Regions from separate parts of the Azovibrio sp. genome, predicted to be linked through region 1. Evidence: riboswitches for the same ligand, from Rfam matches in the RefSeq annotation. Region 1 holds a riboswitch; the other holds the start of a gene.
What was found. A riboswitch is a leader RNA that binds a small molecule or an ion and turns the genes downstream of it on or off. The one in region 1 is predicted to bind S-adenosylhomocysteine.

Region 1 (16,060 bases):
AATAGGCGTCGGCGTTGTAGAAATACTGGGTGATGGCCGAATTGGCCCCGGCCTTCACCTTGCGCGCGAAATTCTGCAGGTCGTCCCGGGGGCTCCTGGCCTGGGGATGCCATTCCGGGTAGGCCGCCACTTCCAGATGGAACCAGTCGCCGGTTTCGGCGCGGATGAATTCCACCAGTTCGTTGGCGTAACGCAATTCGCCCGGATCGGCCATGCCGGAAGGCAGGTCGCCGCGCAGGGCGACGATGCGCTGGATCCCTTCGGCCTTGAAATAGGCCAGGATGTCGCGCATGCCCGCCTTGCTCGAACCGATGCAAGAGAGATGCGGCGCCGCCTCATACCCTTCTGCGGCAATTTCCTTGACCGTGGCGAAGGTGCGCGCCTGGGTGGAGCCGCCGGCGCCATAGGTCACGGAGAAAAAGACCGGGTTCAGCTCTGCCAGCTTGGCCCGTTCGGCCTTGAGCCGGGCCGCCCCCTCGGGAGTCTGGGGCGGGAAAAATTCGATGGAGAGTTCAGTGTGCATGTCGAGCCCAGATGAAAAATTCGCGGTTGCCGTCGGCGCCGGTGATGGGGCTTTCGAACCAGCCTTGCACCGTAAGACCGTTGTCGGCGCAACACTGGCGCAGCTTTCGTTCCACTGCGGCATAAAGGGCGGGGTCGCGGACGATGCCGCCCTTGCCGACGCCCCCCGGCCCCACCTCGAACTGAGGCTTCACCAAGAGCAGCATCTGCCCTGTCGGCGCCAGGAGAGCCGGCAGCCGGGGCAGGATCAGGGTGAGCGAAATGAAGCTTACGTCTGCCACGATCAGGTCAAAGCCCTGGGCGGGCATGGCCTCCCCCAGGTCGGCTGCCTCGAGAGTGCGGCAGTTGATGCCTTCGAAGGCGGTGACGCGGGGATCGGCCGCGAGCCGGGGATGGAGCTGAGCGTGGCCCACATCGACGCCCACCACCCGCGCCGCCCCGGCCTGGAGCAGGCAGTCGGTGAACCCGCCGGTGGATTGGCCGACATCGAGGCAGACCCAGCCCTTGGGATTCACGCCGCTCTGGCGCAGGGCCGCGGCTAGCTTGATGGCGCCGCGGGAGACATAGGAGTCGTCCGCCGCGGCGGCCACTTCCAGGCGGGCATCGGCAGGCAGGAGCTGCGAGGGTTTCAGCAGCACCTCGCCCTCGCACGCCACCTGCCCTGCCGCGATCAGCCGCTGCGCCAGGGTGCGCGAGGCGGCCAGACCCTGCTCGACCAGGAGCTGGTCGAGGCGCAGGCCATGGCGTTCCGGTCGCGCCTTTTCCTGAACTGCCGGTGCAGGCCGGGGCTTGCGGCTATGAAAGGAATTCATCGACATGAGCAACAAGGCCGGAAAACCCGGCCCCCGGTGAAAATCAGTAACGGTAGTGATCGGCCTTGTAGGGGCCGGCCACGGGGACGCCGATGTAGGCTGCCTGCTGCTCCGTGAGCACCGACAGTTGGGCGTTGAGCTTCTTCAGTTGCAGTCGCGCCACCTTTTCGTCGAGATGCTTGGGCAGGGTATACACGCCCACCGGGTAGTCGGCGGCGCGGGTAAACAGCTCGATCTGGGCGATGGTCTGGTTGGCAAACGAAGACGACATGACGTAGGACGGATGGCCGGTGCCGCAGCCCAGATTCACCAGGCGCCCCTTGGCCAGCAGGATGATGCGGCGGCCGGAGGGAAAGATGACGTGATCCACCTGGGGCTTGATCTCTTCCCACTGATATTGTTCGAGGGAGGCGACGTCGATCTCGTTGTCGAAGTGGCCGATGTTGCAGACGATGGCGTTGTTCTTCATGGCGGCCAGGTGGTCATGGGTGATGACATGGTAGTTGCCGGTGCAGGTGACAAAGATGTCGGCCTTGTCGGCGGCGTATTCCATGGTGACGACGCGGTAGCCTTCCATGGCGGCCTGCAGGGCGCAGATCGGGTCGATCTCGGTGACCCAGACCTGGGCCGAGAGGGCGCGCAGGGCCTGGGCGGAGCCCTTGCCGACGTCACCGTAGCCGGCGACCACGGCGATCTTGCCGGCGATCATGACGTCGGTGGCGCGCTTGATGCCATCCACCAGCGACTCGCGGCAGCCATAGAGGTTGTCAAACTTGGACTTGGTGACCGAGTCATTGACGTTGATGGCGGGGAACTTGAGTTCGCCGCGCTGGTGCATCTGGTAGAGGCGATGCACCCCGGTAGTGGTTTCTTCGGTGACGCCCTTGATCTTCGCCAGGCGCACGGAATACCAGGTCGGGTCCGCGGCCAGCCTGGCGCGGATGGCGGCAAAGAGAAGGGTCTCTTCTTCCGAGGTCGGCTGGGCGATCACGGACGGGTCTTGCTCGGCGCGGGCGCCCAGATGCAGCAGCAAGGTGGCATCGCCGCCGTCATCGAGGATCATGTTGGAGTAACCGCCGTCCGGCCACTCGAAGATGCGATGGGTGTAGTCCCAGTAATCGGCGAGCGACTCGCCCTTGACGGCGAACACCGGGATGCCGTCGGCGGCGATCGCGGCGGCGGCGTGATCCTGGGTCGAGAAGATGTTGCAGGAGGCCCAGCGCACTTCGGCGCCCAGGGCGGTCAAGGTCTCGATCAGCACGGCGGTCTGGATCGTCATGTGCAGCGAGCCGGTGATGCGCGCGCCCTTGAGCGGCTGGGTCCGGGCGTATTCCTCGCGGATCGCCATCAGGCCCGGCATTTCGGTTTCGGCGATGCGGATTTCCTTGCGGCCCCAGGCCGCCAGGCCCAGGTCGGCGATTACGTGATCTTGAGTTTTGGTAACAGCATCAGCCACAGCAGACTCCTCGGAAACTGTGACCGGGGAGGGGTGGGAGTTGCTATGCAAGGCTCACCTGGCCCCCTGCGCCCGGCAGGGTTGGAAAGGTGAGCGCAGTTGAAACGGCTGCCCTCGAAGCAGCAAGGCAGTTTCCGAGCCTGGGATCATCGCGACCTCGCAGCGCTCCTCGGAAGTGGCGGGATTATAAAGGATTTATCAGGGATTTATTGTAGGGAACCCTTGGCAAGCAAGAGCCGAATGAGTCGTACCGTCTCCAGGTCCGATTCCCGATAGGCGGATTTGACGTATTCGGCATGGTCGCCATCCTCCCTCAGCGTGGTTTCGTAGGTAAAACGCAGGAACAGGGCATCAGGCTGAGGTTCTTCCAGGCGGATGGTGAGGGCTCCTCCGGCATGAGTCGCTCCCGCCTCGACATCGAAACGCAGCCACTGCCGCACTGCAAAACTGACCCGGTCGCGAATCTGCGCCACACCGAAATCCAGTTCCCGCAGCAGGCTGGATTCCTGGCGTTCGAGAATCTGGCAGGACTCCAGGCCGGGCAGAAACGCCACGGGATTTTCCACCCGGTGCCAGAGGCCTTGCCAGAGCTGTTCCCGGCTCAGGATTTCCCCGAGGGGATTGACCGGGTCATTGATTTGTACGAGATGTTCGAATTTCATGGGGCGGATTTTGCCTCCCTGGCCGCTCCCTGTCACCCGTGCTAGCATTCCCGCCATGCAAATCGACCGCCTTTTACAACAGCAAGGCTTCGGTACCCGCAAGGGTTGCCGCAACCTGGTACGCAATGGGCGCTTCTCCATCGATGGGGAAGTCATTGACAACCCCTTCGCCGAGATCGACCCCACCGGCCTCAAGTTCTGCGTGGATGACAAGGAATGGCCTTACTTTGAAAAGGCCGTGATCCTGTTCAACAAACCCGCCGGCTATGAATGTTCCAGGAAGCCCAAACACCATCCCGGCATCTACACCCTGCTGCCGCCCCAGTTCGTGGAACGGGACATCCAGAGCGTCGGCCGCCTGGACGAGGACACCACGGGCCTGTTGATCCTGACCGATGACGGCCAGTTGATCCACGCCCTCTCCTCCCCCAGGCGCAAGGTGCCCAAGGTGTACCGGGTCACGCTGCGCCATCCCCTTGACGAGGCCCAGGTCCAGGCCCTGCTCGACGGCGTCCTGCTCAACGATGATCCGGACCCGGCCCACGCCACGGCCGCCGGGATCATCGACAGCCACACCCTGCTGCTGACCATCACCGAAGGCCGCTATCACCAGGTCAAGCGCATGCTGGCTGCGGTCGGCAACCGGGTGGAAGCCCTGGCCCGCGTTGCCGTGGGCGGCCTGGAACTGCCCGCCGACCTGCCCGAAGGCCAGTGGCGCTGGCTCGAGGCTGCCGATCTGGAACGGCTCTGGAGCCAGTGCCCGTGACCCTCACCGAACTCCGCTACATCGTCGCCCTGGCCCGGGAAAAGCACTTCGGCAAGGCCGCCGAACGCTGCCATGTGAGCCAGCCCACCCTCTCGGTGGCGGTAAAGAAACTGGAGGAACGGCTAGGAGTGATGCTGTTCGAACGCACGCCCGGAGATATCCGCATCACTGCGGTGGGCGAAAGAATCTGTCGCCAGGCCGAAAAGGTCCTGACCGAAGCCGGCCGGGTCGAGGAACTGGCCCAGATCGGCAAGGACCCGCTGATAGGCCCCCTGCGCCTGGGGGTGATCTATACCATTGCGCCCTACCTGCTGCCCCGGCTGATTCCAGCCCTGCACGGTCTGGCGCCCCGGATGCCCCTGTATCTGCAGGAAAACTTCACCCACCGGCTGGCGGAATCCCTGAAAAGCGGCGAACTCGATGCGGCCATTGTCGCCGCTCCCTTTGCCGAGCCGGGCATCGTCACCCGCCCCCTCTACAGCGAACCCTTCCGGGTCGCCCTGCCCGTCCAGCATCCCCTGGCAGCGCGGGCAGAAGTGGCCAAGGAAGCCCTGGACCCGAGCCAGTTGCTGATTCTTGGCCAGGGCAACTGCTTCCGCGACCAGGTGGTTTCCGCCTGTCCGCAGTTGAACGGCCCGGGCAAGCTGGACCAGTCCATCGAAGGCAGCTCCCTGGAAACCATGCGCCACATGGTGGCCAGCGGCGCCGGCATTGCCGTGGTGCCCGCCTCTGCCTGCGCCGCCTGGCCCGACAACGATGCCCTGTTTGTCACCCGCCCCTTCAAGGCGCCGGCCCCGAGCCGCAAGGTCGTGCTGGCCTGGCGGGCCACCTTCCCCCGGCCCCTGGCCATGGACGTGCTGTATCAGGCCGTCTGCCAGTCCCCGCCGGTCGGCACTCTGCCCCTCGAGTAAAAACGGCAGCTCAGGCTGCCGTTCTGCATGTCACGCTCACAACGAGCCGCCTTGATTCAGTAAACTCAAGCTTCAGTTAACTCAAGCCTCTTCGTCCGCCTTCTTCACGGCCGTGGTTTTCCTGGCCCCCGCTGCCTTGGGCGCCTTCGGTACCCGCTTTTCAAACTCGAAGCCCACCTTGCCCTCGGGGCCGATCACCAGGAAGGCGGAGAACTTGCGCCGGGTACGGGAGGAAACGAATTCCTTGAGCAGATCGGTACGCCCATCCTGCAGCAGTTTCTTCATCTGGGCCGGTTCGATGGGCTGTAGCAAGATCACCTTGCCGGAGCGGAAATCACAGGACCTGGCCGGACCCACGGATTTTTCGCAGACGTAGGCATTGCCGTGATCGTAGACGCCACTGCCGCACTTGGGACATTTGCCCAGCGCTTCCTGGCCGGAGAAATCCACCGGTTCGGCGTTAGCCTCGTCGGAGGCGCTGCCCTGGCCGAAATCGAACTCGGTTTCGTTCTTGTCGTTGAGCTTGATGGTGGCCACGAAGGGACGGCCCATCTTGTTGCGGAAACCGGTCAGGGGGCCGATGCTGCGCTCGGTGAGCAGGGTGTCGATTTCCGCCGGCTCGAACTGGCGGCTGGCGATGATCTTCCACAGGCCGAAGTCGCAGCTGGAACACTGGAATTTCTTGTAGGTCTCCCGCACCACCCCGCCACAGACAGGGCAGGGCGCGGTCAGGACGCCGAAGTCGCCGGGAATGGTGTCGGAATCATAGGTCTTGGCCCGCTCGACGATGAGACGGGTCATCTCGGCGATTTCCTGCATGAATTCCTGGCGCGACATCTCGCCCTTTTCGATGCGGCCCAGCTTCCACTCCCACTCGCCGGTCAGTTCCGGGGCGGTCAGTTCATGGATTCCCAGGCCGTTGAGCAAGGTGAGCAAGGAAAAGGCCTTGGCGGTGGGGATCAGCTCCCGGCCTTCGCGCAGCATGTACTGCTCGGCAATCAGGTTTTCGATGATCTGGGCGCGGGTGGCGGGCGTCCCGAGGCCGCGCCCGGCCATGGCGGCCTTCAGTTCCTCGTCCTCCATCATCTTGCCGGCGCCTTCCATGGCGGAGAGCAGGGTGGCTTCCGAGTAACGCGGCGGCGGCCGGGTTGCGGTGGCCTTGAGATGCACTTCCTCGGCCGCCACCTTTTCATCGGCTTCCACCTTGGGCAGGTTGCCCTCTTCCCCTTCCTGGCCTTCCTTGCCATACACGGCCAGCCAGCCCGGATTGACGAGCACCTTGCCCTCGGTCTTGAAGGGGTGGCTGGCGACCCGGGTGATGCGGGTGGTGATCAGGGATTCGGCCGCCGGAAAGAACACCGCCAGGAAACGCTTGACCACGAAGTCATAGAGCTTTTGTTCCGCTTCGGACAGGTTCTTCGGGGCCTGGGTGGTGGGAATGATGGCGAAGTGGTCGCTGACCTTGGCGTTGTTGAAGATGCGCTTGTTGGGAATCACCCAGTTGCGCGCCAGGATCTGGTGGGCAAAGGGCGCGTAGCGGGACAGCAGCACTTCGTCGTGGCCCTTGCCGGCGCCTTCGCCGGTGAGCATGGCGAGCGTCGCCTGGACCGTGCCCAGGTAGTCTTCCGGCAGATAGCGGGAATCGGTCCGGGGATAGGTCAGGACCTTGTGCTTTTCATAGAGGGCCTGGGCCAGGCCCAGGGTGTTCTTGGCGGAAAAGCCGAACCGGGCGTTGGCTTCCCGCTGCAGGCTGGTCAGGTCGAACAGCAGCGGCGAGAGCCGGGTTTCCGGCCTGGATTCCTCGCTCACCTCGCCGGTCTTGCCTTCACAGGCGGCCCGGATGGCTTCGGCCCTGGCCTCGTCCCAGATCCGGTCGGCGCGGGCGTGTTCGTCGTCTTCCTTGCCCTTGAAGCCTTCATCGAACCATTTGCCGGCGTATTCCCCGGCCTTGGCGGCAAAGTTCGCCTCCACTTCCCAGTAGGGGCGGGACTTGAATTCGCGGATCTTCTTTTCCCGCTCGACGACGATGGCCAGGGTCGGGGTCTGGACCCGGCCCACGGTGGTCAGGTGGAAGCCGCCGGTCTTGGAATTGAAGGCCGTCATGGCCCGGGTGCCGTTGATGCCCACCAGCCAGTCGGATTCGGAGCGGCACACGGCGGCATCGGCCAGGCCGCGCATCTCCGCTCCGCTGCGCAGGCGGGTGAAGCCGTCGCGGATGGCCTGCGGGGTCATGGATTGCAGCCACAGGCGCTGAATCGGCTTGGTGGTCCTGGTATGCTGGACGATGTAATTGAAGATCAGCTCCCCTTCGCGGCCCGCGTCGCAGGCGTTGATCAGGGCATCCACATCCTTGCGCTTGATCAGCCGGGTGAGCAGCTTCAGGCGGGATTCGGTCTTCTCGATGGGTTTCAGGGCGAAGTGCGGCGGAATCACCGGCAAGTGGGCAAACGACCACTTGCCGCGCTTGACCTCGTACTCTTCCGGGCAGGCCAGTTCCAGCAGATGACCGATGGCCGAAGACACGACATATTCATCGTTTTCAAAGTAATCGTCATGCTTCGTCAGCCCGCCCAGCGCCTTGGCGATATCGGCGGCGACAGAAGGTTTTTCGGCAATGATCAGCTGTTTGCCCATAGATGGTCCGGCTCTAGGCCGCCCGTGAAAAAGTGCGGTGGATGATAAGGGGGGAAAGCAGGACGGGGCAAGACCGGCCCGCTGGGCAAGACCCGGCTAATGACAGGCGGCGGGGTCCACCGCATCGCTCAGCAATTCTTCGACGATCAGCGGGTCCAGTTCCTGTTCGCGGCTCCACAGGACCATCAGGACGATGACCTTGAAGCGCTCCAGGGAAACGGACTGCCCGGGCAGATCCAGGGCCCGATCCAGGATCAGCTCCCGCACCGGCCCCGTGACCAGCCTGGCCCGCTCCAGGAAGACCAGAAAATCCAGGCAGCCTTCTTCGAGCTGCTCCTGTTCGGCTTCGGTGAACACGCGCATCCCCTGGCTGACAAAAGCGGGGGCCGAACTCTGGCGCAGGACGGCCAGCCATTCCAGGGCCGCCCCGATTTCCAGTTCATCGAAACCAACCGCGGAGAGCTTGCGAGCCAGGGAGCCGCCCTCCGGGTGGGCAGGAAAATCAGAATAATTTTCAAAGAGGTAGACGAGAATATCGATCATTATCAGGCTCGCAGATGCAATGGCTGGTAGCAGTTGCCGGGCAGGACAGCGACCCGCCCCTCCAGTTCCAGCCCCATCAGGATGGCGAGAAGCACATCCGCCGTCAAGCCGGAACGCTGACTCAGCTCATCCAGGGAGCATGGCGCATGCCCCATGGCCTGCAGGACGCGCTCCTCCTCCGGGCTCCCGGCCGGAGTCGCCACCGCACTGGGGACGGGCGGCGCAAAGCCCTGCAATTCCTCCAGGATGTCCTGGGCCGACTCCACCAGTTTGGCCCCTTCCTTGATCAGCCGGTGACAACCCCGGGATACCGGCGAATGGATGGAACCAGGAATGGCGAACACCTCCCGGCCCTGTTCGGCCGCCAGCCGGGCCGTGATCAGGGAGCCGCTTTCCACGGCGGCTTCCACCACCAGCACCCCGCGTGCCAGGCCGGAAATGATGCGGTTGCGCCGGGGAAAATTGGCCCCCACCGCCGGCGTGCCCAGGGGAAACTCCGAAACGATGGCCCCGCTGCTCACGATCTGGTGCGCCAGCGCTTCATTACGGGCGGGGTAGAGGCGATCTGCGCCGGTGCCGATGACGGCGATGGTGGGCCCCTCCGCCGCGAGCGCGCCGCGATGGGCCGCCGCATCGATCCCCAGGGCCAGGCCGCTGATGATGGGCAAACCGGCCTGGGCCAGCACCCGGGCGAAATCTTCGGCGGATCCAAGCCCCTGCGGCGTGGCATTGCGGCTACCGACGATGGCCAGGCCCGGCTGCGCCAGCAGGTCGACTCGCCCCCGGACATAGAGCAGCAAGGGCGGATCGGCTATTTCCAGCAACAAGGGGGGATAAGCCGGATCGGCCAGGGTGACGATGTGATGGTCCTTGCCTTCCGCCCAGAGCAAAGCCGCCTCGAGGGCGGCTTCCACATCGCTTCCCAGAAGTTCGGCTCGCTGCCCGATGACGGCCTGGAGCGCCGTGGGACTGGCATCGAAAATGGCGTCCGGCGATCCCAGGGCCTGCAGCAGCTTACGCTGCGACTGGCCCCCGAGCCCTGGAATCAGGGTCAGCCGCAGCCAGGGGGCCAGCCCGGCCGGATCAGGGATTACGGACGGCATCCCCGATCGCCAGCGGGCGGGAAGCTTCCATCACCAGCGCATAAGCAACCCGGTCGAAGGTACGAAAGACAAAGACCAGGCCATACCGCTCTTCCGGCAGGGCCATGGTTTGATTGCGGCCTTCCTTGTCCTTGAACACGGTGGAACGCTTGCCGAACATGCCCAGCACATGCCCCACTTCGACCCCGGCCTGGCTGCCCTGATTGATCGTGATCACCGAATTCCGGCCGCCGGCACTGACGCCGCCGTAAACCGACATCACCTCACCGACAATATCCTGTTCGGCGCGGCGCGGCACATAGGCGCTCAGGTGGGGCGGCTCGGCGGGCACCAGCAGATCCCCTTTGAGGACCTCTTCCCTGGCGCCCAGGATTTCCATGATGGCGACTTCACCTGGCTGCTTCATCTGCGCCGTGCCCAGATAGACCGCCTCGTAGCCCAGCACTTCCTGGGTGGTCGGGTCTTTCAGGGGGGTGCCGGGGCGGTAGATGTACCACCTGGGGTGATCTTCCTGAACCCCGAGCACGAAAATCTCATCGCCGTTACCCATGATGACGCGGGATTCTTCCGTGCCGATGATGCGCGGCGCATCGATCAGTTCATTGGCATCAACCACCAGGGGCTGGGAGATGTAGGGCTCGATGGCCTGGGGCGGAATGGCAGGAATTTCCTGCCCGATCACTTCCTCATGCACCTTGGGCGACAACCTGCCTGGCAGCGGCTTGCCCAGACGCAGCCGGGGGCGGCCATCGGCGTAATCGAGCAAAACGATATCGCCGGGATAAATCAGATGGGGATTCTTGATCTGGTCCTTGTTGAGACGCCAGATTTCAGGCCAGCGCCAGGGTTCCTTCAGGAACTTGCCGGAAATGCCCCAGAGGGTATCCCCCTTCACCACCATGTAGCGATCCGGGGCATTGTCTGCCAGCTTGAGAGGTTCGGAGGCAAATGCCGTGACAGCAGCCACAGCCAGAATGAGGGCAGATATAATGCGGGACATGGGTTTTTCCTCGTGTACCGGTGGAACATGCCGGGCTGGAATCTGTCGGAGAAACCCACAGCTCATGCCGTTCCAATTCCTGAAAGTGCATGAGATTCTGCCTGTAATGTCTTAACCGAGCAAGCTTTCCCCATGGCCCTACTTCCCATTTTGCGCTTTCCCGATGCCCGTCTCAAGAAAGTCGCCACCCCTGTCGAAAAAATTGACGACGGTATACGCAGGCTGGTCGCCGACCTGGCCGAAACCATGTACGAAGCCCCCGGCATCGGCCTTGCCGCCACCCAGGTGGATGTGCACAAACAGGTGGTGGTCATCGACATCTCGGAAGAGAAAAACCAGTTGCTGGCCCTGATCAACCCCCGCATCACCCATCGGGACGGCGTCCAGGTCTATGAAGAAGGCTGCCTCTCCGTCCCCGGCATCTATGACAAGGTGGAACGGGCGGCAGAAGTCACCGTGGAATATCTGGACCTCGAAAACCAGATCCGCAGCTGCAGCGCCGATGGCCTGCTGGCGGTCTGCATCCAGCATGAACTGGATCACCTGCAGGGCAAGGTTTTCGTGGATCACCTGTCGCAACTCAAGCAGATGCGGATCAAGAACAAGCTGGCCAAGCAGGCCCGGATCACCGCATGAAACTGATCTTTGCCGGCACCCCGGAATTCGCCGCCACCGCCCTGGCCGCCCTGCTCGATGCCGGGCACGACATCGCCCTGGTGCTGACTCAGCCGGACCGCCCGGCGGGCCGGGGCATGCAGCTCCAGGCCTCCGCCGTCAAGCGACTGGCCCTGCAGCACAACCTGGAAGTCTTCCAGCCCCTGTCCCTGAAAAAGGATGCCGGGGCCCGGGAAAAGATCGCCGCCGTGCAAGCCGAGGCCATGATCGTCGCCGCCTACGGCCTGATCCTGCCCCAGGAAGTGCTGGACATGCCCCGTCTGGGCTGCCTCAACATCCATGCCTCGCTCCTGCCCCGCTGGCGCGGCGCCGCCCCCATCCAGCGGGCCATCCAGGCCGGGGATGCCGAGTCCGGAGTCTGCATCATGCAGATGGAAGCCGGGCTGGATACCGGCCCGGTACTGGCCCGGGTCCGCACCCCCATCGGCCCCCAGGACACTGCGGCCAGCCTGCACGACCGGCTCGCCCGACTGGGCGCCCAGCTCATGGTGGATACCCTGCCGCGTCTCCCCTTGGTCCCGGAAACCCAGCCCGAAGCCGGCGTCACCTACGCCGCCAAGATCGAAAAAGCCGAAGCCTGGCTGGACTGGAGCCGCAGCGCCACCGAGCTGGACCGCCACATCCGCGCCTTCAACCCCTTCCCCGCCGCCCAGACCCGCCTGCAGGGCAGTCCCATCAAAATATGGCAAGCCCATCCCGTCGCAGGCCAGGGGCGGCCCGGCACCATCCTGGCCGTGGATGGACAGGGCATCACCGTTGCCTGCGGCATGGGCGCCTTGTGCCTGACGGAACTCCAAAAAGCCGGCGGCAAGCGCCTTCAGGCCGCCCAGTTCCTGGCGGGGAATTCGATAAAAGCGAACGAACGCTTCGGCGACCCCGCTTGAATTCGAAACTTTCAGGCCTATCTAATAGCCCGATTCCACTGCAGCCTCAAGGAGGTTTCCATGTTCAACTGGTTCAAGACAGCCCTGCTCATGGCCGGCATCATGGCGCTCTTCGGTGCCATTGGCGCCTACATCGGCGGCGCCCAGGGCATGCTCATCGCCCTGGTGCTAGGCGGCGCCATGAACTTCTTTTCCTACTGGTTCTCGGACAAGCTGGTATTGAAGATGTACAACGCCCGGGAGGTGGATGAATACTCGGCGCCCCAGTTCTACGACATGGTGCGGGAACTGGCCCGGAAGGCCGGACTCCCGATGCCCAGGGTGTACATCATCGACGAGGCCCAGCCCAACGCCTTTGCCACCGGCCGCAATCCGGAACATGCCGCGGTCGCCGCCACCACCGGCATCCTGCGCCTGCTTTCGGCGCGGGAACTCCGGGGCGTGATGGCCCACGAACTGAGCCATGTGAAAAACCGGGACATCCTGATCTCCACCATTTCCGCCACCATGGCCGGCGCCATCTCGATGCTCGCCAACTTCGCCATGTTCTTTGGCAGCCGGGATCCAGACGGGCGTCCAACCAATCCCATTGCCGGCATCCTGGTGATGATTCTGGCCCCGCTTGCCGCCACGGTGATCCAGATGGCCATCTCCCGGGCCCGGGAATACGAGGCCGACCGGGGCGGCGCCGAGATCAGCGGCGACCCCGGCGCCCTGGCCGATGCCCTCGAAAAGATCAATGCCTATGCCCGGAACATTCCCATGGCTTCCGCCGAGGCCCACCCGGAAACGGCCCAGATGATGATCATGAACCCGCTTTCCGGTGGCGGCCTCAGCAATCTGTTCTCCACCCACCCGCCTGCCGAGGAACGGGTGGCGCGGCTGCGGGCCATGGTCCGGGGCGACTGAGCCCGACTGAGCCCGACTGAGCCCGACTGAGCCCACTACCTCCGGCGTCGGGCCGGCATCCGCCCATCTTTTTTCCAAGATGCCTTGCCCTGAGGGGAAGGCCCCGTTAAGGTGTGCAGGTGTGCAGAACATTCAAAGGCATTCCATGCAACTCCTGACGCTGCTCGCCATCGCTTTCGCCATCGCCGCCGGGGCCTTTGCCCTGCAGAACAACAGCCCGGTGGTGGTCAATCTCTTTTTCTGGAGCTTCGAAAGCTCGCTGGCCCTGGTGTTGCTGGCCAGTCTGGCGCTGGGCGCCCTGATCCTCGGCCTGATGAGTACCCCGGCCGTACTGCGGGACCGCTGGCAGCTTGGCCGCCAGAAGAAAAAGCTGGAAGAACTCGAACAGATCTGCGAACGCCAGGGGATCGAAATGGCCGGGCTGGCCGCCCGGTTACCCGGGTCAGGACCGCTCCCGGAAATGACGCCCTCAGGCGCCGCCGAGACCACGGCGGCAGAGGAATCAACCCCCCGGGCCTGAGCCCTGGCGCCCGAGTCGATACAAGCCCACTTCACCTTTCAGATTGGGATCTCCCCCGACGGGCTGGCCGTCGGCAAAGGCCAGGAGTTCCCGCACCTGAATGCCCTGTTCGGCGCACAGCGCGTCGAAGTCGGCGATGGTGAAGAAGCGCACATTGGGCGAGTCATACCACTGGTAGGGCAGGTGCTTCGAGACCGGCATGCGGCCCTTGGCGATGGCTTCCCGGTGCGGCCCGTAGCCGAAGTTGGGAAAGGACACCACCGCCTCGTGACCGACCCTGAGCATCTCCTTGAGCAGCGGCACGGTGTGGCGCACGGTCTGGAGCGAGAGGGACATGATCACATGGTCGAAGGAGTCGTCCTCGAAGCCTTGCAGGCCCCGTTCCAGGTCGAACTGCAGCACATTGACCCCATTCTGGATGCAGGCGGTGACATTGCCAGGGTCGAGTTCCACGCCGTAGCCGCGGATGCCCTTCGTCTCTTGCAGGTAGCGCAGCAGGCTGCCATCGCCGCAGCCGAGGTCCAGCACCCGTTCGCCGGGGCTGATCCAGCGGGCAATGTAGTCAAAATCGAAGCGTCCATACAAGGTCATGCGGAAATGCCCTCCAGATAGGCACCCAGGGCCGCGTGGTAATGGGGCGAGTCGAGCAGGAAGGAGTCATGCCCGGCATCGCAGTCGATTTCGGCGTAACTCACGCGGCGGCCGTTGTGCAGCAGGGCATAGACGATCTCGCGGCTGCGCTCGGGGGCAAAGCGCCAGTCGGTGGTAAACGAGGCCACGAAGAAATCGGCCCGGGCCCGGGCCAGGGCGGCGCGCAGGTCGCCGTCGTAGTCGAAGGCGGGATCAAAATAATCGAGGGCCTTGGTGGTGAGCAGATAGGTGTTGGCGTCGAAGCTCTTCGCGAACCTGTCGCCCTGGTAGCGCAGGTAGGATTCGATCTCGAATTCCACGTCGTAGTTGAAACGGGGCTCCCCATGCCGCAGCTTGCGGCCGAATTTCTCCGCCATCTGGTCGTCGGAGAGGTAGGTGATGTGGCCCACCATGCGGGCCAGGCGCAGGCCGTTTCTGGGCACCACCCCATGTTCGTAATAGTGGCCGCCGTGAAAGTCGGGATCGGAGAGGATGGCCTGGCGGGCCACTTCGTTGAAGGCGATGTTCTGGGCCGAGAGCTTGGGCGCCGAGGCGATCACGATGCCGTGCCGCACCCGTTCCGGGTATTCCAGGGTCCATTGCAGGGCCTGCATGCCGCCCAGGGAGCCGCCGATCACCGCCGCCCAGGTGTCGATGCCGAGCCGGTCGGCCAGGCGGGCCTGGGCCTCGACCCAGTCCTCCACCGTCACCAGGGGAAAATCGGCGCCATAGGGCTTGCCGGTTTCCGGGTTGAGGGAGCGCGGGCCGGTGGAGCCGTAGCAGCCGCCCAGGTTGTTGACCCCGACCACGAAGAATTTGTTGGTGTCGAGCGGCTTGCCGGGGCCAACCAGATTGTCCCACCAGCCCAGGGTCTTGTCCGGGTCGGCGGCATCATGATAGCCGGCCACATGGTGGCTGCCCGAGAGGGCGTGGCAGACCAGCACGGCATTGCTGCGCGCGGCATTGAGGTTGCCATAGGTTTCATGGACCAGCTCGAACCCCGGCAGGCGGGCGCCGCTCTTGAGCGGGAGTTCCTGGTCGAAACGGGCCGTCTGGGGAACGACGAGGCCCACGGATCTGGGGTCAGTCATGGCGCTCCGGATGCAAAAAACCCAGTCTGCCAGAACGGGGACTGGGTTCGGGATGACGGCCTGTCCTCGCTTTAGCATTTTTATGGCGCCTGCAAGCTGAGTTCAAAAGGGCGCCCCCGGGCCACGCCCGAGGCCGCGAACAGTACCGGCAAGACCGGGAAAAGTCAATCGACCCGGTCAATCAACCCAGTCAATCGGCCCGGTTCTCAGTTGGCGGCAGCCAGGGCATTTAGCCTTTCCACTGCCTCGCGGATTTTGCCGGTTTCTTCCAGACGCAGGATGCGCCGCACCAACGGCGCCAGTTCATTCACGTCAGCCTGCAGCACCCGGTTCTTGACCTCCAGGATCTGGGAGGGGTGCATGGAGAAAGTGCGCAATCCCATGCCCAGCAAGAGGCGGGTGAATTTCGGAGCCCCGGCCATCTCGCCGCAGACGGAAATGGGAACGCCCGCCTTTTCGGCGCTGCTGATGGTGTGGGCGACCAGCATCAGCACCGCCGGGTGCAGGGGATCATAGAGGCTGGCGACCTGTTCGTCGGTGCGGTCGATGGCCAGGGTGTACTGGATCAGGTCGTTGGTGCCGACGGAGAGGAAGTTCAGGCGGCGCAGGAACATGCTCACGGCCAGGGCCGCGCCGGGAATCTCGATCATGCCGCCCACCTCGATGTTCTCGTCGAACAGGATCTTCTCGCCCCTGAGACTGGACTTGGCCTGCTCCACCGCCGCCAGGGTGGCATCGATCTGGTGGGCGTGCGAGAGCATGGGAATCAACAGCTTCACCTTGCCGTAGCGGGAAGCGCGCAGGATGGCCCGCAGTTGCAGGTGGAACATGTTCGGCTCAGCCAGCGACAGGCGGATGGCGCGGCGACCCAGGGCCGGGTTGGTCTGGGTGCGCTGGTGGTCGATGGCCTTGTCGCCCCCGAGGTCGAAGGTGCGGATGGTG
Region 2 (16,060 bases), on a different contig from region 1:
ATTACGAATTTCATGGGTAATTTCCTCGCTAAAAGTTGGGTTTTCTCCTGCTTCCCCTGGCCGGAGCGAAAGCTGAAGATTCCTGTGCAGCGTCAAAATCTTGCAATCCATCGATAGCAGGGACCGTGCCAGACGATAAAACCCTTCAATTTCAAGTAACTGCGGCATTCCTCTTGAAGCGGATACAGGGCGACGCACCATGCCAGTGCGCATATTCTTGCGAGCGCACCATCTCGAACCCGCCCAGATCCCGTGTGGGCCAGAACGCCGGCCCGCCGGCCCGCCCGTGCTAAACTCGAATCAAAGGAGGGAAACATCATGTTTGATCCCAAGTCGCTCGAAGACATCAGCAACAAGATCAGCGCCCTGATCGCCGCCAGCCCCGCCAAGGATGTGGAAAAGAATGTGCGAGCCCTGATGGGCAGCGTGTTTACCCGGATGGATCTGGTCACGCGGGAAGAATTCGACATCCAGGCCCAGGTGCTGGCCCGCACCCGGGAAAAGCTGCACGCCCTGGAAGCCAGGGTGGAAGCCCTGGAAAAAGCCCAGCGGGAAGAATAAGACCCCATGGCCCTGGCCAGCCTCTGGTGCCGAGGCCTGGATGGGCTGCAAGCCCCCCGGGTCCAGGTGGAAGTGCATCTGGCGGCCGGGTTGCCCAGCTTCACCCTGGTTGGCCTGCCCGACACCGAGGTCAAAGAGGCCCGGGACCGGGTCCGGGCCGCCATCGTCAATTCCGGCTTTGAATTCCCGCAACGCCGTATCACGGCCAACCTGGCCCCGGCTGACCTGCCCAAGGAATCCGGCCGTTTCGATCTGCCCATTGCCCTCGGCATTCTCGCCGCCTCCGGGCAGATTCCCGCCCAGCGCCTGAACGACCACGAATTTGCCGGGGAGCTTTCCCTCTCCGGCGCCCTGCAACCCATCCGGGGCGCCTTTGCCATGGTGCTGGCCGCGGCCGACAGCAGCATGAATACCTTCATCTTGCCTCTCGCCAGTGCCGGCGAAGCCGCCCTGGCCGGCACCGGCCGGGTACTGGGCGCCGCCAGCCTGCTGGAGGTATGCGCCTACCTGCGCGGCGAGGGCGAACTCGGCACAGGCAGTAACCCGGCCCCCAGCAAAAGCCCGGACTATCCCGATCTCGCCGACATCAAAGGCCAGGCCCAGGCCCGGCGGGTGCTGGAAATCGCGGCGGCCGGGGGCCACTCCTTGCTGATGTACGGCCCGCCGGGTAGCGGCAAATCCATGCTCGCCGCCCGTCTGCCCGGCCTGCTGCCGCCCCTGGACGACGCCGCCGCCCGGGAATCCGCCGCCGTACTCTCCCTGGCCGGGCGCTTCGACCCTGGCCGCTTTCGCCAGCGCCCCTATCGCGCCCCCCATGCCACGGCTTCCGCCGTGGCCCTGGTGGGCGGCGGCAGTCCACCGCGCCCCGGCGAAATCAGCCTCGCCAGCCAGGGAGTCCTGTTTCTCGATGAATTGCCGGAATTCGACCGGAAAGTCCTGGAAAGCCTGCGCGATCCCCTCGAACGGGGCGAAATCCATATCGCCCGTGCCGCCCGCCACGCCACCTTTCCCGCCCGCTTCCAGTTCATTGCCGCCATGAACCCCTGCCCTTGCGGCTGGCAGGGCCACCCCAATGGCCGCTGCCGCTGCACCCCGGACCAGATCCGCCGCTACCGCAGCAAGATTTCCGGCCCCATCCTGGACCGGATGGACCTGATCATCGAAGTCCCCGCCCTGCCCCCGGAAATCCTGGCCCAGGGCACCCCCGGGGAGAGCTCCGCCCAGGTGCGAGCCCGGGTCAGCGCGGCCCTGATCCGCCAGCAGGCGCGCCAGGGCAGCGCCAATGCCCGCCTCGGCCCGGCCCAGGCCGACACTCACCTGAGTGCCGAGCCAGATGCCCGGAAGTTGTTGCAGCAGGCCGCCGCCCGGCTCGATCTTTCCGCCCGCGCCTGGCACCGAGTCCTGAAGGTGGCCCGCACCATTGCCGACCTGGCCGGTAGCGAACTGATCCAGAAGCCCCACCTGGCGGAAGCCCTGCAATACCGCCGCCCCTTCACCGAACCCACATGACCTTGCGCCAACCCACCCTGGGGCTGACCGTGCTGCTGGCCGCCCTGGCCACCATCGGTCCCTTCTCCATCGACACCTATCTGCCCGCCTTTCCCCAGATCGGGGCGGCCCTGCAGGTCGACAAACTGGCGATCCAGCAGACCCTGTCCATCTATCTGCTCACCTTCAGCCTGATGACCCTCTGGCATGGCGCCTTGTCGGACAATTTCGGCCGCCGCCCGGTGATTCTCGCCGGAGTCGCCATCTACGGCCTCGCCTCCCTGGGCTGCACCCTGGCCACCAGCATCGAGATGCTCTGGGTCATGCGCGCGCTGCAGGGGCTTTCCGCCGGGGCCGGAATGGTGGTGAGCCGGGCCATGGTGCGGGACCTCTACGCCGGCCCGACGGCGCAGCGGCTGATGTCGCACATCGCCATCATGTTTGCCGTGGCCCCGGCCATCGCCCCCATGATCGGGGGCTGGCTGCTGGGTCTGGCCGGCTGGCGCTCGTCCTTTGCCTTCCTCACCGCCATGGCCCTGCTGCTCTGGGGAGTCTGCTGGCGCCTGCTGCCGGAATCCCTGGCGCCGGAGAAGCGCCAGACCCTCTCTCCCGGCCCTTTGTTCCGGGCCTATCGACGGGTGCTCGGCCACGCCGGCTTCCTTGCCACCAGCATCGGCATCGGCTGCTGCTTCGGAGGCTTCTTCGTGTATGTGCTCTCGGCCCCGGTCTTTCTCATGAAACACCTGCACCTGGGCCCCCTGGATTTTCACTGGCTGTTCGTCCCGGCCATGGCGGGCATGATGGGCGGCTCCTGGCTCTCGAGCCGGGCCGCCGGGCGCTGGAGCACCCGCCGCACCCTGGGCATCGCCTTCGTCCTCATGGCCGTGGCCGCCCTGATCAACCTGCTGGTTTCCACCCTGTTGCCGCCGCTCCTGCTGCCCAGCCTGCTGCCCGTTCCCCTCTACACCCTGGGCATGTCCCTGGCGATGCCCACCTTGACCCTGCGGGCGCTGGATTTTTTTCCGGACAACCGGGGCATGGCCGCTTCCTGCCAGAGCTTTCTGCAGACCATGCTGAGCGCCGGCATCGCCGCCTTCGTCGCTCCGGCGCTGTGGGATAGCCGCCTGGGGCTGGCCCTGGGCATGACCGGCCTGGGCGGATTGGGCGCCCTGCTGATCCTGGCTCATCTGAGAACCCCTGTTTTCCGGCCCCCCTCCCCATGAGATGCTTCGCCTGGATTGCTTCCCTCTTGCTCGCCACCGGTGGCTGCGATGCCATCAATCTCCAGGAAATCCGCCCCGGCGTCACGACGGCGGACGAAGTCCGGGCGCGCATGGGGGAACCCACGGCGGAATTCATTAACCCGGATGGTTCGGTCACCTACGAATATTCCCGCCAGCCCAACGGGGTGGAGTGCCACATGATCACCTTCGGCCCGGACCGGCGGGTCAGTCAGGTCGAGCAGGTCCTGAGCGAAGCCACCTTTGCCCGCATCCGGAATGGCCTGAGCCGGGACGAAGTGCGCCGCCTCATGGGCAAGCCCGCTTCCATCCAGACTTTCGAGAGGCAGCGGGAAGAAGTCTGGGACTGGCGCATCAAGGGCGACATTCCCACGGATGAGTGGCACTTGCACGTCCACTTCGATACCGACAGCGGCCGGGTGGTACGCACGAGCCGGCGACTGGAAATGCGCGGCTAAGCCCGCCATCCGTTCCGGGGCCAAGTCTGCTCCACCTTGATTTCGTATATTTTTCAGCCATTTTCCGCGCACTTTCCGCTTGGCAGGGCGGCTCGCTGTAAGTAAACTCGCGGCTCTGCCGAGGAGCGCTGCGACCCGTTTCCAATGACGGGCCAGGCTCGGCAATGTTCAACGGCGCTCGCAAACCCCAGCGGTTTGTGGCGCCGTCTGCTTTTGCGGCGCCCCGGCCCTGAACCAGATTTCGCCGAGGAAGATCCCATGCAGCCCGACCGCACAGCCGAACTCCAGACCCTCCTGCACCAACGCCTTCTGATCCTGGACGGTGCCATGGGCACCATGATCCAGCGCCACAACCTGCAGGAAGCGGACTACCGGGGCGAGCGCTTCAAGGATCATCCCCACGACCTGAAGGGCAACAACGACCTCTTGCTGCTGACCCGGCCCGACCTCATCCAGGGCATCCACCAGGCTTATCTGGAAGCCGGGGCCGACCTCATCGAAACCTGCACTTTCAACGCCACGGCCATTTCCCAGGCGGATTACAACCTGACGGAAGTGGTCTATGAGCTGAACTTCGAGGGCGCCCGCCTGGCGCGCCAGGTCTGCGACGAATTCAGCGCAAAAGACCCGGCCAAGCCCCGTTTCGTGGCGGGGGTGCTCGGCCCCACCAGCCGCACCGCTTCGATCTCCCCGGACGTAAACGACCCGAGCTACCGCAACGTCAGCTTCGACGCCCTGGTGGCCAGCTATTTCGAGGCCATCACCGGCCTCCTGGAAGGCGGCGCCGACCTGCTGCTGGTGGAAACGGTGTTCGATACCCTGAATGCCAAGGCCGCGCTGTTTGCCATCGAACGCTTCTTCGACAAGGCGGGCCGGCGCTGGCCGGTGATGATCTCCGGCACCATCACCGACGCTTCCGGCCGCACCCTGTCGGGCCAGACCGCCGAGGCCTTCTGGAATTCCCTCTCCCACATCCGCCCTCTCAGCTTCGGCCTCAACTGCGCCCTGGGGGCAAAGGAACTGCGCCAGTATGTGGAGGAACTGTCCCGGGTGTGCGACTGTTTCGTCTCCGCCCACCCCAATGCCGGCCTACCCAATGCCTTCGGCGGCTATGACGAAACCCCGGAGCAACTGGCCGAAGAAATCGCCGACTGGGCCCGGCACGGCTTCGTGAACATCGTCGGCGGCTGCTGCGGCACCACGCCGGAACACATCCTTGCCATCGCCCGGGCGGTGGCCCAGTTCCCGCCCCGGCCCATTCCCATCATCCCCCCGGCCCTGCGCCTTTCCGGCCTGGAGCCCCTCAACGTCGGCCCGGACAGCCTCTTTGTGAATATCGGCGAGCGCACCAATGTCACCGGCTCCAGGGCTTTTGCCCGGATGATCCTGGAGGGACGCCATGACGATGCCCTGGCCGTGGCCCGCCAGCAGGTGGAAAACGGCGCCCAGATCATCGACATCAACATGGACGAGGCGATGCTCGATTCCGTCGCCGCGATGGAAAAATTCCTCAAGCTCGTGGCCTCGGAACCGGACATTGCCCGGGTGCCGATCATGATCGACTCCTCCAAATGGGAAGTCATCGAGGCCGGCCTGAAGTGCATCCAGGGCAAAGGCATCGTCAATTCCATCTCCATGAAGGAAGGCGAAGCCAGGTTCATCGCACAGGCCAGGCTGGCTCGCCGCTACGGTGCCGCGGTGATCGTCATGGCCTTCGACGAACAGGGCCAGGCCGACACCTACGCCCGCAAGACGGAAATCTGCAAGCGCGCCTACGAACTGCTGCTACGCATCGATTTTCCGGCCGAAGACATCATCTTTGATCCGAACATCTTCGCCATCGCCACCGGCATTCCCGAACACGACAACTACGCCGTCGATTTCATCGAATCGGTGCGCTGGATCAAGCAGAACCTGCCCCACGCCCACATTTCCGGCGGCGTTTCCAACGTCTCGTTCTCCTTCCGCGGCAATGATGCGGTGCGCGAAGCCATCCACACGGTATTCCTCTACCACGCCATCCGCGCCGGCATGACCATGGGCATCGTCAACGCCGGCATGCTCGGCGTCTATGACGACCTCGATCCGGAACTGCGCCAGAAGGTGGAGGACGTGGTGCTCAACCGCCATCCCGGGGCCGGCGAAGCCCTGGTGGAATTCGCCCAGACCGTCAAGGAAGGCCGGGCCAGGGACAGCGGCCCGGATCTTTCCTGGCGCGCGCAGTCCGTCGAGAAGCGGCTGGAACATGCGCTGATCAAGGGCATCACCGATTTCGTCGTGGCCGATACCGAGGAAGTGCGCGCCCAGCTCGAAGCCCAGGGCAAGCCGCCCCTGGCCGTGATCGAAGGCCCGCTCATGGCCGGCATGAATCATGTGGGCGACCTGTTTGGTGCCGGCAAGATGTTCCTGCCCCAGGTGGTCAAATCCGCCCGGGTCATGAAGCTCGCCGTCGCCCATCTGCTGCCCTACATCGAAGCGGAAAAATCCCGTACCGGTCTGGGCAGCAAGGGCAAGATCCTGATGGCCACGGTCAAGGGCGATGTGCACGACATCGGCAAGAACATCGTCGGCGTGGTGCTGGGCTGCAATGGCTACGACGTGATCGACCTGGGCGTGATGGTCAGTTGCGACAACATCCTCAAGGCCGCCCGGGAGCATCGGGTCGACATCATCGGCCTCTCCGGCCTGATCACTCCGTCCCTGGAAGAAATGGCCCACGTGGCCAGCGAAATGCAGCGCCTCGGAATGACCCAGCCGCTTTTGATCGGCGGCGCCACCACCAGCCGCGCCCACACCGCCATCAAGATCGCGCCCCATTACCAAGGCGCCGTGGTCTATGTGCCGGACGCCTCCCGCGCCGTGGGGGTAGCCACCAAGCTGCTGTCTGCCGGGCAGCGCGACGGCTACATGGCCGAAATCGCAAGCGACTATGACGCCCTGCGCCAGGAACACGCCGGCCGCAAGGGCGCCACCCTGGTAAGCCTGGAAGAAGCCCGCGCCAACGGTTTCACGTGGAACAACGATTACATTCCCGCCGCCCCGGATCAGCCCGGCCTGCACATGATCCAGTTCGACCTGGCCCAGCTGGCGGAAGTGATCGACTGGAGCCCCTTCTTCCAGAGCTGGGACCTGGCCGGCCGCTTTCCCGCCATCCTCGACAACGAGCTGGTGGGCGAAACCGCCCGCCAGCTCCATGCCGATGCCCAGGCCATGCTGGAGAAGATCATCCGCGAGCAGTGGCTGGAAGCCAGGGGCGTGTACGCACTCTGGCCCGCCGCCCGGGACGGGGACGACCTGGTGTTCTACACCGATGCGCGCCGCAGCGAGGAAAGGGGGCGCTGGCTGGGCCTGCGGCAGCAGCACAAACAGCCGCCGGGCCGGCACAACCTGGCCCTGGCCGACTTCGTGGCCAGCAAGGAAAGCGGCATCCCGGACTGGGCCGGTGCCTTCGCCGTCACCGCCGGCCTCGGCATCGAGCCCCGGGTGGCCGCCTTCGAAGCCGCCCATGACGACTACAGCGCCATCCTGCTGAAGTCCCTGGCCGACCGCCTGGCCGAAGCCGCCGCCGAGTGGCTGCACCGGGAAGTACGTCAGAAAACCTGGGGCTACGCCGCCGATGAAAATCTCGCCAAAGAGGCCCTGCTCGCCGAGGCCTACCAGGGCATCCGCCCCGCCCCCGGCTACCCGGCCTGCCCGGACCACACCGCCAAGCGGGAACTGTTCCGCCTGCTGGACGTGGAACGCCGGATCGGCATGGGGCTCACCGAATCCTGCGCCATGACCCCCGCCGCTTCCGTGGCCGGCTTCTACCTCGCCCATCCCAAAGCGACTTACTTCGCCATCCCCAGGATCGGCGAAGATCAGCTGGCCGACTGGGCCAGGCGCTCGGGAATGGCCATCGACGAAGCCAGACGCTGGCTGGCACCGTTACTCTGAAATGGCCCGGCCTCACGGCTTCTCGAACTCAGCGCCGGTGATGCGCTTGCCCGCCGCGCGGTCGGCTTCGATGAAGCCCCGCCGCCGACCGTCGTGACGTGCGCGTAGCGCCGGTGCGCCGGACGGATCGGGTGGATCGGACGGATCGGGCGGCTGCCTCTGGGGTCGCGCGGGATGCTGTGGTTCAGCGTGGCGCTCGAGGCGGGTTTCGTACCGCCGCGCTACCCCAGCCAACCGTCGTCATCGAGGATGGTGCGCACGGCGGTGAGCTTGACCACGCCCTCACCAAAACTGCCACCCTCCGGATTGAAGACATCGAGACAGAAATACTCGCTGGGCTCGGGCGTGCTGTCGCCGATGATCTCCACCGGGATCACCGCCTGGTTCTCGTCGGGATACAGGTTGAGGGTGCCGCTGACAGCAAGATAGTCGCTGCCGGCCAAGGCAGTGCCATCTCGCGTGACGTAGTCCACGCTCAGTATCTCGTCGGGGTCACTGCGCACGCCGGTGAACTGCAGCAGGAAGTAGGCGTAGCGGGTTCCGCTGCTGCCCTCGACCACCTCCTTTTCGACCTCCTCCGGCCTGGTCGGCGCGCCGGCATAGTTGGCCCGCAGGCTCTGGTCGATCCACTGCTGGTAGGCACTCACCCGCTGCCAGGCGGCGACTTCACCGAAGCTGCTGTTCGTGAGGCGATCAATATCAGGGTCGATGCCGTCACGAGTCAGGCTGGCGATGTAACTGGCGACGCCGGCAATCTCGTTCTGAATGAATGCCGGACCACCACTGTCACCCGGGCCAATCAGACCTTCATCCAGACCCTGGCCTGTGTCATGCCGATACATCAGTTGGCCCAGCGCATCGTGGCTGGAGGTGCCGTTGTCGAAGTCGGCGATCAGTTGCGTTCCGGCTAGCGGTGTCCAAGCCATCCCGGAGCCGAGGTAGCTCTTCAGTGTAGCGGCATCGGCATCGAACCGATTGGCGGCCTTGAGGCGGACCGGACTTTGGGTGTCGGGACTGGTCGCGCCCGTGCTTCCCGTACCTGTTCGGCCATAGCCTGACAACGCGAAGACTTGCCCGACCTCGTCGCTGTCGCGATAGATGTCATAGCGATCGGCCGCCACCGGCGCTGTTTCCGATAGCCAGGCAATTGCCAGGTCATTGTTGCTGTCTGCGTCATAGCCGGGATGCGGCAGTATTTTGGTGGTGCCGAGCGTCTGTGTCCCGCTCCCCGTATCGAAAGTGACGCTGGCAGATCCCGCCCGCCCCTCGAACAGGTGAGCCGACGTCAGGATGGCGCGGCCATCAAACAGCAACGTGCCCGTGCCATAAAAGCCATCGATGCTCACGCGCACAACGCCGTCGTAACCATCACCCGGATAGGTACGGTAGCGGGAATCGGTGGAATAGGCGGTCGTGGTTACCATCGGAGCAAGTTCAGTTGCGAAACAGCGGGTATTGTCTCAAACGCCCGGCTTTCCTGCGATGCTTTTGCCTGTTCGACCTTCAGGATCACGCCCGTCGTCCCGTCGTCCCGTCGTCCCGTCGTCCCGTCGTCCCATCGTCCCATCGTCCCGCATCCCGCATCCGATGCCGGATGACCGGGCCGAGGCACACCAGAGGGATGAACGAGGGTGAGGGTTCTCCAATCCCGAGACATCGAGGCCGGTGACGGCGAGTCAGGGGCAGGAGGCGGGGCGACTGTCTGATTTGTCTGGAGCGCGTACTTTCCGGACAAGGCTGGAGATGCACCGAGCGCAACACATTGCTGTCGCGCTTTTGCTTTCAACCTGAACCAGCAGTTACCCCACCTCTCTCTGCATGATCGTGATGATGGATTTTAAGTCGCCCATGCTCAAGCAAGGTTGGCTCAAACAGCTTGAGGGGCAGAAACTGGCGACACAGGGCTGGATTGGTCGATTGAAATTCACCGGAAATCATCAATCAGGCTGCTCCAGGTCCTCCACCACCACCGCCAGGGCATTGGTGGAAATCAGCACTTCCACCAGGGACAGCACCAGGGAGACCGCGAGGGAAAGAAGACTGATGCCAAACAGCACCTTGCCCGGCATTTCCCCGTGGATGAACAGGGCAAACATGGACAGCGCGCAGAGCAGAAAGCTCAGGACGCCAAAGCCCTGCATGTACTGGATCAGCGCGATGCGCCGCTTGAGGCCGGGAATCTGGCGCCGCACCACCGGGGCATTGCGGACTTCGGACGCATGCAGCTGGCGGATCACCTGGGCCAGCGACAAAAAACGGTTGGTATAGGCCAGCAGCAGCAAGGAGATGGCAGGAAACAGCAGGGCGGGAGTGGTCAGGTCCATGGGGCTTGGCGGGTCAAAAGCAATGCCCGGGATTCTATCCCCATTCAAGCCCGCCTCCCGACCCGAAAAGCATGCGACAATGACCCAGGTTTCCGCCTCAAGTCCTAGCCCCCTGTCCCGCCATGTCATCCCCTTCCGTGTTTTGCAGTGAAAAGCTGGCCCGTCTTGCCGGCGGCTTTGATAGCCATGCCCCGATCCGGGTGCTGGTGGTCGAGGACAGCAAGACCGTGCGCTACCAGTTGCGCGGCTACCTGCAATTGCTGGAAAACGTCACGGTAGTGGAAGCGGAAACTCTGGCCGAAACCCGGGAACTGCTGACCCATACGCCCGAACCCTTCTTCTGTGCCATTCTCGACCTCACCCTGCCGGATGCCTCGGGCAGCGAAGTGGTGGATCTGGTACAGACCTTCAAGGTGCCCAGCATCGTCCTCACTGCCACCCTGGACCCGATGATCCGCCAGGCCGTGCTGGATCGCCGGGTGATCGACTATATGTTCAAGACCGGCGCCGCCGCCATTGAAGATGTGGCCTATCTGGTGGGCCGCCTGCGCCAGAATCGGGAAATGACCGTGCTGGTGGTCGATGATTCAGCCACCTTTCGCATCCACCTGAGCCGCTTGCTGGAGCAGTACCGGTTTCGCATCCTCACCGCCAGCAATGGTCTGGAAGCCCTGGCTCTGTTGCAGGAACACCAGGAAACCGCCTTGGTGCTCACCGACTACTACATGCCGAAGATGGATGGCCTGACTCTGATCCGCCAGATCCGGCGTGACTTCCGCCGCGAAGACCTGGCCATCATCACCCTCTCCGACGCCACCCACCCGGATCTCTCCGCCGCCATGATCAAGGCCGGGGCCAATGACTACCTCAACAAGCATTTCCAGGTGGAAGAGTTCTACTGCCGCATCGTTCAAAATATCAACATGGTGCGCTTCGTGCGGCAATTGCGTGACCTGGCCAACCGGGATTACCTGACCCACCTCTACAACCGCCGCCGCCTGTTCGAAATCGCCGAGCTGCGACTCAGTAGCGCCCGGAAACAGCATGGCCCGATCGCCCTGGCCCTGCTCGACGCCGATCACTTCAAGCGCATCAACGACCACTACGGCCACGCCACCGGCGATCTGGCCTTGAAAAAAATCGCCGACGTCCTGCGCCGCGGCAGCGACAGCCATGACGACCTCGTGGCCCGTTACGGTGGCGAGGAATTCGTCTGCTTCAGTACACTGACTGCCGACGAAACTCCCGCCTGCTACTTCGAAGCCCTGCGCCGCCGCATCGAAGCCATCGACCTGGAAGTGAATGGAGAACGGATTCCCCTCACCGTCAGCATCGGCTACACCACCGATTCCCGGGGCACCCTGAGCGAAATCATCAACCGGGCCGACCAGGCCATGTATCAGGCCAAGGCCGCCGGGCGCAACCGGGTCGTCCATTTCGAGACTCAGGCCAGCTAGCCTGCCGCCACGCCTGCGTCACGAAAAATGCACCGAACCCGCCTACAATGACGGGCTCGAACACAGCACAACAGCTCCGGAGCATCCATGACTTTCAAGGTATTCATCGACGGCCGCCACGGCACCACCGGCCTCAAGATCGACGAGCGGCTCGCCCTGCGCCCCGAAATTGAAATCCTCACCATCCCCGAAACCCAGCGCAAGGACCCGGTGGTGAAGGCCGAATACATCAACAAGGCCGACGTGGTCTTCCTCTGCCTGCCCGATGCGGCATCGAAGGAATCCGTCGCCCTGCTCGCTCCGGACAACGGCCATACCCGTTTCCTCGACGCCTCCACCGCCCACCGCACCCACCCGGACTGGGTCTACGGCCTGCCCGAACTCAACGGCGGCCAGCGCGAGCGCATCAAAAACGCCCGGAAAGTCGCCGTGCCCGGCTGCCACGCCAGCGGCTTCATCATGCTCATGGCCCCGCTGGTGGCGGGCGGCATCGTGCCCCCCGACTACCCGGCCAGCACCTACTCGATCACCGGCTACAGCGGCGGCGGCAAGGAAATGATCGCCAGCTACGAAGAACCGGCCAGCCTGCCGGAAGCCATGAAGAGCCCGCGCTTCTACGCTCTCGGCCTGACCCACAAGCACCTGCCCGAAATGCAGGTTCAAACCGGCCTGGCCTACCCGCCCTTGTTCACCCCCATCGTCGGCAACTTCGCCCAGGGCATGGTGGTCGCCGTCCCCCTGCTGCCGCGCCTGCTCTCCCGGAAGATCACTCCCGCCGACGTGCAGGCCTGTTTCGCCGAACACTACGCCGGCGAAGTCTTCGTCAAGGTCATGCCCCTGGATGCCGCCGCGGTGCTGGATAACGGGTTCCTGCCCGCCACCGCCTGCAACGACACCAACCGGGCGGAAATTTTCGTGTTCGGCCACAGCGAACAGATCCTTTTGGCCGCCCGCTTCGACAACCTGGGCAAGGGCGCCTCCGGTGCCGCGATTCAGTGCATGAACCTCATGCTGGGCGTGGCTGAGACGACGGGGCTGGCGGTTTAAGTCGCCGTACCCCGGAGACAAGCTCCAACCATTGTCCGTGATGGCCTCTGCCTCTTCCGGCTCTTCTTTTCCCGGGAAGAGCCGGAAAGGCATGTGCATTTGTTCCCGCGGATGGGGAAGCGAAATTCTGGCTTGAATTCTGGCTTGAACCGTCCATCCCGCTGGCGAGGCATACCGAACAGTTTCCGAACAGTTTCCCCAGGTTTCGCAAGCAACGGCTGGCGGCCCTGAAGCGCTACGCTGAAAGTCTGTTTCGCAAGACGGCAAGGACCGTTTCGAGTCGTTTTCCAGCCCCTTCAATACAGCAAGAATCCCCGCCGCTCGTCCTCCCACGCCACCTCATCCGGCCGCACCAGGGCTTCGAAGTCGGCCGGGGAGGCCGCGGGATCATCGACCCACTCCCTCAGTAACGGACTGCCATTGATCAGGTCGATCGCCAGCCGGTCGTACTCGTATTCGTAGCCGAAGTCCCGCCACAGGGGGTAGTCGGGCTGCAGGCGGCGCAGGGCCTTGAAGGCCAGGGTTTGCAGGCGCCAGGGTTTGAAGGCCTGGTGGTCATAGCCATCGCAAGGTTCCACGTGAAACTGCACGCCGTTGCAAAGCTTGCCGGCGTGTTTGTGGAAGGTGGGCTCGAACCAGCATTCGCGCAGGCGGCAGCCCTTCAGCCATTCCGGTGCCAGGGCGCGCATTTCAGCAATGACGGCGCGGGCGTCGATGTCCGGGGCGCCGAACAGTTCCAGGGGCCGGGTGGTACCCCGGCCTTCGGACAGCGTCGTGCCTTCGAGCAGTACCGTGCCGGCGTAGGCCCGGGCCATGGCAAGGTTGGGGGCGTTGGGGCTGGGGTTGATCCAGCTGCGCTGCCCCAGGGGCCAGCCATAGCCGGGGGCGGCTTCGGGCTGCCAGCCGGCCAGGGTGACGACCTGGCAATCCACGTCCAGCTTCAGGGTGGCGATGAACCAGCGCGCCAGTTCGCCCAGGGTGAGGCCGTGGCGCATGGGCATGGGGCCGGCGCCCACGAAGCTCTCCCAGCCGGGGCGTAGCCGCAGGCCTTCCACCGGCCGGCCGGCGGGGTTGGGCCGGTCCAGCACCCAGACCGCCTTGCCCTGCCGGGCGGCGGCCTCCAGCACATAGCGCAGGGTAGTGATGAAGGTGTAGATGCGGCAGCCCAGGTCCTGCAGGTCAACGAGCAGCACATCGAAGCTGTCCAGCATGGCATCGGTGGGGCGGCGCACGGCACCGTAGAGGCTGAACACCGGGATACCGTGGCGCGGGTCGCTGTAATCCGGGGATTCCACCATGTTGTCCTGCTTGTCGCCCCTGAGGCCGTGCTGGGGGCCGAAGGCAGCGGTGATGTTCAGGTCGGGCAGGGCCGCCAGGGCATCGAGGCCGTGGGTCAGGTCCCGGCTCACGGAGGCCGGGTGGGCCAGCAGGGCGATGCGTTTTCCCGCCAGGGGGCGGCGCAGATCAGGGTCTTCAAGCAGACGGTCGAGGCCGAATTGGATCATGGTGGGGTCGTCAGGGTCAGGATAAAACCATTGCGATGATGAAAGTCGGGACGCGGTGCCGGGTGGTGCAAGGCCCAGTAGGAGAGCCGGCCATCGGCCAGTTCCAGCACGCTGGTAAGGCCCAGTTGCAGGGCGCCGGCGCCTTCGGCCAGAGCCGCCCCGGGCAGGCGGGCGATCAGTTCCAGGCAGCCGGCAGCCGCTTGCCAGTCCAGGCACGGGGCCGGCAGTTCCAGCCCTTCCCGGCGCTGACGGTAAGCGCCAAAGCCATAGCCCGCCCACTGGCCGGAGGGTGAGAAATTGTATTCCCGATAAGCCCGCGAATCAGCCCGGGCCAGGAACACCTCGAAGCAGCTATGGGCCCAGAGCCGGTCGGCTTCGACGGGATGGGCCCGGTCCGGCAGGCAAAGGCTTGCCAGGTCCCCCGCCAGGCGGTAGTGCAGCTCCAGGCTCCCATCCGGTAGCCCACGGCAGGCTACCGTGAGGGCGCGGATCCCTGGGGCTGGGTAGTCCGGATGGGGAATGAGGGCGACTGAGGTTATCATCATGGCAGCGGGCATTCTAACTTTGTCCGCGCCGCTTTGCCGTCCGTCCCGGCAAAGCGGGATGGCAAACCGATGAAACCGGATACCATGAGACTTTTCATCAGCAAGGAGTCCGACATGAAAACCACCCCCCTTTACGTACTTCCCTTCCTGGGCCTGCTCTCCCTGGCCAGCCTGCCCGCTCTGGCCGAAACCACGGCACCCCCCCTCAGCCTGCGCTGCGGCGGCATCGGTTCCGACGAATCCGCCGCGATGCTGGCCGAAGGCAAGCAGCAATCCCTCACCCTGCTCTTTGTCACCCACGACGGCCATTACATTTCCGATGTGCACACCCGGATCGAAAGCATCAAGGGCGAACCCCTGGCCGAACAAGCCTGCGGGCCGATCGGCCTCGTGCAGGTGACAGCGCCGGGCCGCTACAAGATCAAGGCGGGCCTGGGCGGGCAGCAACAGGAAAAGACCCTCACCCTGAAACCCTCGGGCGGCGCACGCCTGGTGCTGCGCTGGCAAGCTCCCGAGTAAGCCCGGCCCCCTTTTCGGCCGGCTTGACTTTCCTCTCCTGCGTGGAGCCGGTGCATCGCCCGCCCCACGCCCGCCCCACGCCCGCCCAAGCCTGGCCAGGGCCCGGGGACCCTGAAGCCGCCCCCATCCTGCAACCCACCCTGCACCACTGGCCCCCGGCAGGGTTTCTCTGCCACACTTCCACCTTTGCTTTTTCCCCGACCGTTGCATGAATTCCCCTCCCCTGCGCACCCTGCCGGACCGCCTCCGCCAGGCGATCCTGTTCGAACTGCTGGGCGTGTTCCTCATCACGCCCCTGTTCACCCTGGCAAGCGGTGAACCTCTGCTGGAATCCGCCGCCCTGCTGGCGCTCATTTCCCTGGTCGCCAGCCTCTGGAATGCCGCCTACTGCACCGCCTTCGACTGGCTCGAAGGCCGCCTCACGGGCCGCCGGGCCGACCAGCGTCCCCAGGTGCTGCGCCTCGCCCACGCCCTGGGCTTCGAAGGCGGCCTGCTGCTCTTCAGCCTGCCGGTGATCATGGCCTGGACCGGCATGGATTTCTGGACCGTCCTGGTCACCGACATCGGCCTTGCCCTCACCTACGCCGGCTATGCCTACCTGTTCAATCTGGCCTATGACCGGCTGCTTCCCATTCCCTCGAATTCCTGATCATGCTGCCCGATTTCATCCAGCCCCACGCCGACCTGACGTCCCGCAACAGCCTGGCCCTGCCCGCCCAGGCCGAGTTCCTGGCCACCATCACGAGCGCGGAGCAACTGGCGGCAGTCGCCCGCCACCCGGACCTGGCCGGCCGGCGGCGCTTTGCCCTGGGTGGCGGCTCCAACCTGGTACTGACCGGCGACTTTCCCGGGCTGATGCTCTCCATGGCCATCCCCGGCCGGGAACTGGCAGGGGAAGATGCCCAGGCCTGGTATGTGCGGGCCGGAGCGGGAGAAAACTGGCATGACTTCGTGCAATGGACCCTGGCCCGGGGCTGGC

Region 2: linked by a shared signal. The riboswitch ahead of metH (methionine synthase) and the one ahead of ahcY (adenosylhomocysteinase) in region 1 are both predicted to bind S-adenosylhomocysteine.

The regions. Positions count from the first base shown of each region.
Region 1 is NZ_JBASOH010000075.1:3,564-19,623, forward strand. It holds gene metF (methylenetetrahydrofolate reductase [NAD(P)H]) at 1-523, opposite strand, end outside; gene WBH99_RS07650 (TlyA family RNA methyltransferase) at 513-1,340, opposite strand; gene ahcY (adenosylhomocysteinase) at 1,378-2,790, opposite strand; S-adenosyl-L-homocysteine riboswitch at 2,875-2,967, opposite strand; gene WBH99_RS07660 (SRPBCC family protein) at 2,997-3,452, opposite strand; gene WBH99_RS07665 (pseudouridine synthase) at 3,508-4,218, shown strand; gene WBH99_RS07670 (hydrogen peroxide-inducible genes activator) at 4,215-5,129, shown strand; gene WBH99_RS07675 (DNA topoisomerase III) at 5,211-7,763, opposite strand; gene WBH99_RS07680 (DUF494 family protein) at 7,860-8,306, opposite strand; gene dprA (DNA-processing protein DprA) at 8,309-9,409, opposite strand; gene WBH99_RS07690 (LysM peptidoglycan-binding domain-containing protein) at 9,390-10,409, opposite strand; gene def (peptide deformylase) at 10,542-11,045, shown strand; gene fmt (methionyl-tRNA formyltransferase) at 11,042-11,968, shown strand; gene htpX (zinc metalloprotease HtpX) at 12,029-12,877, shown strand; gene WBH99_RS07710 (LapA family protein) at 13,023-13,397, shown strand; gene metW (methionine biosynthesis protein MetW) at 13,380-13,988, opposite strand; gene metX (homoserine O-succinyltransferase MetX) at 13,985-15,118, opposite strand; gene ptsP (phosphoenolpyruvate--protein phosphotransferase) at 15,325-16,060, opposite strand, start outside.
Region 2 is NZ_JBASOH010000136.1:67,450-83,509, reverse strand. It holds gene glnK (P-II family nitrogen regulator) at 1-14, opposite strand, end outside; gene WBH99_RS13815 (accessory factor UbiK family protein) at 319-561, shown strand; gene WBH99_RS13810 (YifB family Mg chelatase-like AAA ATPase) at 568-2,070, shown strand; gene WBH99_RS13805 (multidrug effflux MFS transporter) at 2,067-3,272, shown strand; gene WBH99_RS13800 (hypothetical protein) at 3,269-3,748, shown strand; S-adenosyl-L-homocysteine riboswitch at 3,863-3,935, shown strand; gene metH (methionine synthase) at 4,007-7,684, shown strand; gene WBH99_RS13790 (trypsin-like serine protease) at 7,906-9,108, opposite strand; gene WBH99_RS13785 (DUF2721 domain-containing protein) at 9,622-10,008, opposite strand; gene WBH99_RS13780 (GGDEF domain-containing response regulator) at 10,131-11,465, shown strand; gene argC (N-acetyl-gamma-glutamyl-phosphate reductase) at 11,553-12,512, shown strand; gene WBH99_RS13770 (exo-beta-N-acetylmuramidase NamZ family protein) at 12,809-14,017, opposite strand; gene WBH99_RS13765 (DOMON-like domain-containing protein) at 14,014-14,562, opposite strand; gene WBH99_RS13760 (hypothetical protein) at 14,677-15,081, shown strand; gene WBH99_RS13755 (PACE efflux transporter) at 15,290-15,730, shown strand; gene murB (UDP-N-acetylmuramate dehydrogenase) at 15,733-16,060, shown strand, end outside.